DNA from 3 places in the Luteimonas flava genome. Region 1 is predicted to be linked to each of the others. Evidence: predicted binding sites of a transcription regulator. Region 1 holds the regulator's gene; each other region holds the start of a gene.

Region 1 (2,265 bases):
GACCATGGCCGGCCGCAACAGGCGCTCGTTGAGCAGGTAGCCCTTCTGGAAGACCTGGGCCACCGCGCCCGGCGCCACGCCCGGCACCTCGACGATGCTCATCGCCTGGTGGTGTTCGGGGTTGAACACGTCGCCCGGCGCCGGCGCCAGCGTGGCCAGACCGTTGGACTCGGTCGCCTTGGTCAGCTCGCGCAGCGTGAGCTCGACGCCGCTGCGCAGCGGATCGGTATCCGAGGCATTGGCGAGGCCGGCCTCCAGCGCATCGAACACCGGCACCAGCGCAGCCAGCAGACGCTCGTTGGCGAAGCGGCGCGCGCTCTCGACCTCACGGGCCAGGCGCTTGCGCTGGTTCTCGAGATCGGCGCGTTCGAGCAGGACCTGCGCGCGGAGCTGTTCGAGCTCGCCGGTCAGGCGCTCGACCTGGTCGGCCAGTTGCTGCTCGACCGAGGCCGCGTCCGGGCCGTCGGTCTCGTGGAAATCGGGGGACTGCGAATCGTGCTGCTGGGTCATGTCGGGTTCCGGGGCGGTCGTCTGGCCGCCGACGGCACCAGCTATGGGGCCGCCCCTCGGCGATTCAAGGTTCAGGCTGCAGCGCCGCGCCGAGCACGGCCGCGGTCGCCTGCACCACCGGGATCACCCGCTCGTAGGCCATGCGCGTCGGCCCGATCACGCCCAGCACGCCCAGCGTGCGGCCCCCGGCGCCATAGGGCGCGGTCACCAGCGACATGCCTTCCAGCGGCGCCAGGCCGGTCTCCTCGCCGATGAAGATGCGCACGCCCGGCGCACGGATCGTGCGTTCGAGCAGCTGCAGGATCTCTCGCTTGCGGGCGAAGGCCTCGAACAGTTCGCGCAGGCGGTCGAGATCGGACAGGTCCTGCACGCCGATCAGCCGGTTCTGTCCGGCCAGCAGCATGTCGTCGTCGCCGGGCACCAGCGCCTGTTCGGCGAGTTCCATGGTCTGCGACAGCAGCGCTTCCATCTCGTCGCGGGCGTTGCGCAACTCCTCCACCAGCGCCGCGCGGATGTCGCCCAGCGGGCGCCCGGCGTACTGCTGGTTGAGATAGTTGGCCACGCGTTCCAGCTCCGCGGGCTCGAAGCTGCGGCGGGTCTGGAGGATGCGGTTCTGCACTTCATGGTCGGCGAAGATGATGATCGCCATGACCCGTTGGCCATCGAGCGCCACGAAGTCGATGTGCCGGAAGGCCAGTTGCTCGCGTCGCGGCACGGACACCACGCCGACGAAGTGGGTCATCGCCGACACCAGTTCCGACGCGCTGCCGAGCAGCGACTGCTGCCCGCCGCCGCCCAGTTCCCCGCGCAGCCGCTCCATCTCCTGCGCGCGCAACGGCTTGACCTGCAGCAGCGAATCGACGAACACGCGGTAGCCCTGCGCGGTCGGCACGCGCCCGGCGGAGGTGTGCGGCGAGGCCAGCAAACCGGCGTCTTCCAGATCCGACAGGATGTTGCGGATCGTCGCCGCGCTGACGTCGAGGCCCGCATGCCGGGCCAGGGTCTGCGATCCGACCGGACCGCCGTCCTGGATGTGCCGCGAGATCAGCGTGCGCAACAGCTGCCTGGCGCGCGGATCGAGCGGATGGCGGGGATCGGATGACATGCGGGCGGTATACGGTGCGCCTGTGGGCGATGCAAGCGCCGCATTCTCCGGCCGTGAGACGGACGCGCGGTATTCAGCGCACCGTCGAATGCAGATCCTCTCGCCGATCTACTCGCCCGCAACGCCTCAAGGCACAATCCGCACCCATGCTGACCCATCTCGCCATCCGCAATTTCGCCGTCGCCAGCCAGTCGGATCTGGAGTTCGGCGCCGGCCTGACCGTCATCTCCGGCGAAACCGGCGCCGGCAAATCCCTGCTGGTCGATGCGCTGGGCTTCCTGTCGGGCCAACGCGCCGACAGCGGCATCGTGCGCCATGGCGCCGAGCGCGCCGAACTGCATGCGGAGTTCACGCTCGACGATGCCGCGCCCGCGCTGCGCTGGCTGCGCGAACATGAACTCGATGATGGTGACACCTGCCAGTTGCGCCGCACGCTGCGCGCCGATGGCGGCTCGCGCGCCTGGATCAACGGCCGGCCGGCCACGATCACCCAGCTCGGCGAACTGGCCGGTCATCTGGTCGAGATCCACGGCCAGCACGAACACCAGGCCCTGCTCGCCCGCGGCAGCCAGCTCGCGCTGCTCGATGCGCAGGCCGGCAATGGTGCGCTGCTCGCCGAAGTGCGTGCGACCGCGCAGACCTGGCGCGCA
Region 2 (2,265 bases), on a different contig from region 1:
CCTGCTGGATCTCAACGAGACCCGCCAGCAGCTGAGCTTCCGCATCGCGCTCGCGACACTCGACGGACGCCAGTCCGGACAGGACGCCACGCGCCAGCTCGCGTGGCTGGCCGACGCGGTGGTGGACACCGTGCTCGCGCTGGCGATGCGCGATCTCGAATCCACGCATGGCGCGCTGCCCGATGCGCGGTTCGCGGTGATCGGCTACGGCAGCCTCGGCGGCGAGGAACTCGGCTTCGGTTCCGATCTCGACCTCGTGTTCCTCTACGACGCGCCCGCCGATGCACAGTCCACCGGTGCGCGCCCGCTCGATGCACAGCGCTGGGCCGCGCGGCTGGGGCAGAAGATCGTCGCGCTGCTGGGCACCGTGACCGGCGGCGGCCGCCTCTACGACGTCGACGTGCGCCTCCGCCCGGACGGCGGCAAGGGGCTGCTGGTCTCGTCGCTGGCCAGCTACGCCGAGTACCAGCGCGAGCGGGCCTGGACCTGGGAACACCAGGCGCTGGTGCGTGCACGCTTCGTGGCCGGGCATGACGAGATGGCGGCCGCGTTCGAAGACGTCCGCCGCGACATCCTGGCGAAGCCGCGTGATCCGGCAAAGTTGCACGAAGACGTGCTGTCGATGCGCCGGCGCATGCGCGCCGAGCTCGACCGCAGCGTCGGGGACCGCTTCGACCTCAAGCAGGGCAGGGGCGGCCTGGTCGATCTGGAATTCCTGCTGCAATGGATCGTGCTGCGCGAGGCGGCGACGCGGCCCGCCTTGCTCGCACCGCGCGCAACGCCCCTGCTGCTGGAGGCGGCCGGTGCCGAAGGGGTGCTCGATGCGGCCTTGAGCGCGGGCCTGCGGGCCGCCCACGCGACGCTGCTCGAGTTGGGCCTGGGCTGCACGTTGGATCGGCGGACCCGGATCGTCGTCGAGACGCCCGAGCTCGATGCGGCGCGCGAGACGATCCGTTGCGCCGCCGCTTGGACCTGAATGCGGCGGTTTTCATGCGAGGTTAGCGGCCTGATCCGCAGACTTGCTCCACGACGTCAACGCACGACCTGGAAGTATCACATTCTCGACCGTGAACAGAAGTCAACGAAAATCCCGCCGTCGTTCTGTGAATGGAACGTTCGGGAACTCCTGTGCGTCTTAGCAGTCAGATGTATCGACTGCTAACATCCCTCCCCATGAGCACGCAGACCATGTCCCACGCCCTGGTTGCCAACAGCCTTCCGACCCTCAACCCGCTTGGTTCGCTGGATGCCTACATCGGCGCCGTGCACCAGATCCCGGTGCTGTCGGTCGAAGACGAGCAGGCACTCGCGCAGCGTTACCGCGACGACGATGATCTCGACGCCGCGCGCGAACTGGTGCACTCGCACCTGCGCTTCGTCGTGCACGTCGCCCGCGGCTACAACGGCTACGGCCTGCCGCTGGGCGATCTGATCCAAGAAGGCAACATCGGCCTGATGAAGGCGGTCAAGCGTTTCGACCCCGACGTGGGCGTGCGCCTGGTGAGCTTTGCGGTGCACTGGATCCGTGCCGAGATGCACGAGTTCATCCTGAAGAACTGGCGCATCGTGAAGGTCGCCACGACCAAGGCGCAGCGCAAGCTGTTCTTCAACCTGCGCAAGAGCAAGAAGCGTCTGGGCTGGCTCAATGCGAGCGAGGTCCGTGCGGTCGCTGCCGATCTGAACGTGTCCGAGCGCGAAGTGCTCGAGATGGAGTCGCGCCTGTCCGGTCGCGACATCGGCTTCGACGCGCCCGCAGGCGAGGACGACGACAACGCGCCGCCGGCGCCGGTCGCCTACCTCGTCGCGCAGGATGAAGATCCCGCGCAGGCCTACGAGCGTCGCGACAGCGAGGGCAGCAAGCTGGATCTGCTGCGCGAAGGCATGGCCACGCTGGATGCCCGTTCGCGCGACATCATCAGCCGCCGCTGGCTCGACGACGAGCACAAGGTGACGTTGCAGGAACTGGCTGACGAGTACGGCGTGTCCGCCGAACGCATCCGCCAGGTCGAAGCCAACGCGCTGAAGAAGATGAAGGCGCTGTTCGCGGCCTGATCCCCGGCTCGAATGCGACATCCGAAACGGCCCGCGCAAGCGGGCCGTTTCTGTTTGCGATGTCTAGGCGCGCCAGGCGCGGCGCGCACTCACCACTTGAACAGCACCAGGCTGATCGCCAGTGCGGCCATGCCGGAGACGAGGCCGTAGACCGTCTCGTGTCCCTTGGCGTAGCGCTTGGCGGCGGGCAGCAGTTCGTCGAGAGCGAGGAAC
Region 3 (2,265 bases), on a different contig from region 1:
AAGGGGTCATCCAGCTCGGCCGACATCGACTGCTGGTTGTTGACGAAGTACGGCGACAGGTAGCCGCGGTCGAACTGCATGCCCTCGACGACGTCGAGTTCGTTGTCCAGGCCCGAGCCTTCTTCAACGGTGATCACGCCTTCCTTGCCGACCTTCTTCATCGCGTCGGCGATGATCGTGCCGATCGACTCGTCCGAGTTAGCGGAGATCGTGCCGACCTGCGCGATCGCCTTGTCGTCGGCCGTCGGCTTGGACAGGTTCTTCAGCTCGGCGACGGCGGCCTTGACGGCCTGGTCGATACCGCGCTTGAGGTCCATCGGGTTCATGCCGGCCGCAACGGCCTTCGAACCTTCGCGGATCAGCGCCTGCGCCAGCACGGTCGCGGTGGTGGTGCCGTCACCGGCGTTGTCGGAGGTCTTGGACGCGACTTCCTTGACCATCTGCGCGCCCATGTTCTCGAACTTGTCGGCCAGCTCGATCTCCTTGGCGACGGACACGCCGTCCTTGGTGATCGTCGGCGCGCCGAAGCTCTTCTCGAGCACGACGTTGCGGCCCTTCGGGCCCAGGGTTGCCTTGACGGCATTGGCAAGAATGTTCACACCACGCACCATCTTGGAACGTGCGTCTTCGCCGAAGCGGATTTCCTTCGCAGCCATTGCGGTATTACCTCAGAAATGAAAGGGGATTGAAGGGCGGGCGGTGCCCGCCAAGGGTCGATCGCGGGATCGCGCGGACGCGGTGCGTCCGCCGCGGATCAGCCGACGATCGCGAGGACGTCGTCTTCCTTGACGATCTTGTATTCGATGCCGTCGGCCTTGTAGGCGCTGCCGGCGTACTGGCCGTAGATCACGATGTCGCCGACCTTGACCTTCGGCGCGCGCACGCTGCCGTTGTCCAGGGCCTTGCCTTCGCCGACGGCGACGACTTCACCCTTGGTGGGCTTTTCCTTCGCGTTGTCCGGAATCAGGATGCCGCCGGCGCTCTTCTCCTCGGCCTCGACAGGCTTGACCACGATGCGGTCGTAAAGCGGCTTCAGGTTGCTCATTACAGCCTCGCTAAGTAATTGATTGGAAAGAAATCGGTCGCCAATTCTAGCACTCGCACATGGCGACTGCCAGAAACCGCGGCGCACGCACCCGGCAGAACCGGGACCGGACGGGAGATGGGCACGGGGAATCGGAATGCAAGGGCGGCCGAGGAAAAATGTCCGCCTGCCGATGCGCCTGTGCCCGCCGCAACCGACAGGCACGCAGTCATGCACGGCCGCCGCGCGGCCGGGAGGCCTGCGGGAGTGCAGATGTATCCATGAGGCCGCCCCACCGGCGCGACGCCGGCGCAGGGCGAGCGGCGTCAATCCGTCGTCAGCGGAAGCGCCACGCGGCGAGCAGCATCGTCTCGCCGTCGTTGGGCTGCTTGATGCTCGCGTTGGAGATGTGTCGGGCCAGCAGCGAGAACCGCTCCCAGCGCCAGCCGACGGTGCTGACGAACTGCGGATTGCCTGACAGCGCGCTCGTGCGGCCGGCCTGCACACCGACGCCAAAACCGGCGACGAAGCCGTTGTCGCGCTCGTAGCGGGCGCCGCCGTGGAACACACCGGCGTCTTCGGACAGATCGAAGCGCGTGTTGTCGCGGCCGCGCACGTAGACCGCGCCGACGTCCCAGCGCAGCACACCATTCTGCGTGCGGCGCCATTCCGGCAGCCAGGCCACGCTGGCGACGAAGGTGGTTTCGTTTTCCCGCGTCGCGGACGCGCCGACGGCGATGTCGACGGGCGCGCTCTGGGCGGCGGCGGGCAGGGTGGCGCAGGCCAGGAGGGCTGCAGCAAGGAGAGAGAGGATCGGGCGCATCGAACTCTGTAGGAATCGCTAGGCGATTCGGCTGGTCTGGGGAAGGTCAGTAATTATACCGACCGGTTCAGTAATGCGTGCGACATCTTTCTCCCACTGGCGGGATGCTGCGTCCGCACGGCGGCGCGCCAGCGTGGGCGGCGGCGCGTGGAGACGCCGTGCACGGCCCGCGTGGCGTCGCATTCGGAGGCCTCTGCCGTCGCGCCCGGACGCAGGCCTGCGTCCGGCCGCGTCTCGATCGGCATCGCCGCTGCGCTCGTGCCGCTCGCCGAGCGGGATGACAGGCGCTGAACCCGCGTTCGGGCATCGGCCATGGCGGCCTGCGATACTGGCGCGATGCGTGCGCCCTCCTCCGATGTCATGTCCGGCCGCGATCGCCGGCCCCGTTCCTTCACCGCGTGGCTGATGGCCTCGGTGC

The links. Region 1 encodes HrcA, which represses chaperone genes, less so after heat shock. Its sites were predicted from a motif close to TTNGCACTCNNNNNNNNNGAGTGCNAA; they were not measured.
Region 2: the regulator HrcA is predicted to act here: its motif matches at 1,136-1,162, upstream of rpoH (RNA polymerase sigma factor RpoH).
Region 3: the regulator HrcA is predicted to act here: its motif matches at 1,092-1,118, upstream of V3391_RS16060 (co-chaperone GroES).

The regions. Positions count from the first base shown of each region.
Region 1 is NZ_JAZHBM010000001.1:900,820-903,084, reverse strand. Features, by position in the region: gene grpE (nucleotide exchange factor GrpE) at 1-510, opposite strand, end outside; gene hrcA (heat-inducible transcriptional repressor HrcA) at 575-1,615, opposite strand; gene recN (DNA repair protein RecN) at 1,762-2,265, shown strand, end outside.
Region 2 is NZ_JAZHBM010000003.1:797,353-799,617, forward strand. Features, by position in the region: gene glnE (bifunctional [glutamate--ammonia ligase]-adenylyl-L-tyrosine phosphorylase/[glutamate--ammonia-ligase] adenylyltransferase) at 1-976, shown strand, start outside; gene rpoH (RNA polymerase sigma factor RpoH) at 1,174-2,052, shown strand; gene zupT (zinc transporter ZupT) at 2,142-2,265, opposite strand, start outside.
Region 3 is NZ_JAZHBM010000003.1:782,134-784,398, reverse strand. Features, by position in the region: gene groL (chaperonin GroEL) at 1-656, opposite strand, end outside; gene V3391_RS16060 (co-chaperone GroES) at 755-1,045, opposite strand; gene V3391_RS16055 (acyloxyacyl hydrolase) at 1,362-1,847, opposite strand; gene V3391_RS16050 (protein-disulfide reductase DsbD family protein) at 2,208-2,265, shown strand, end outside.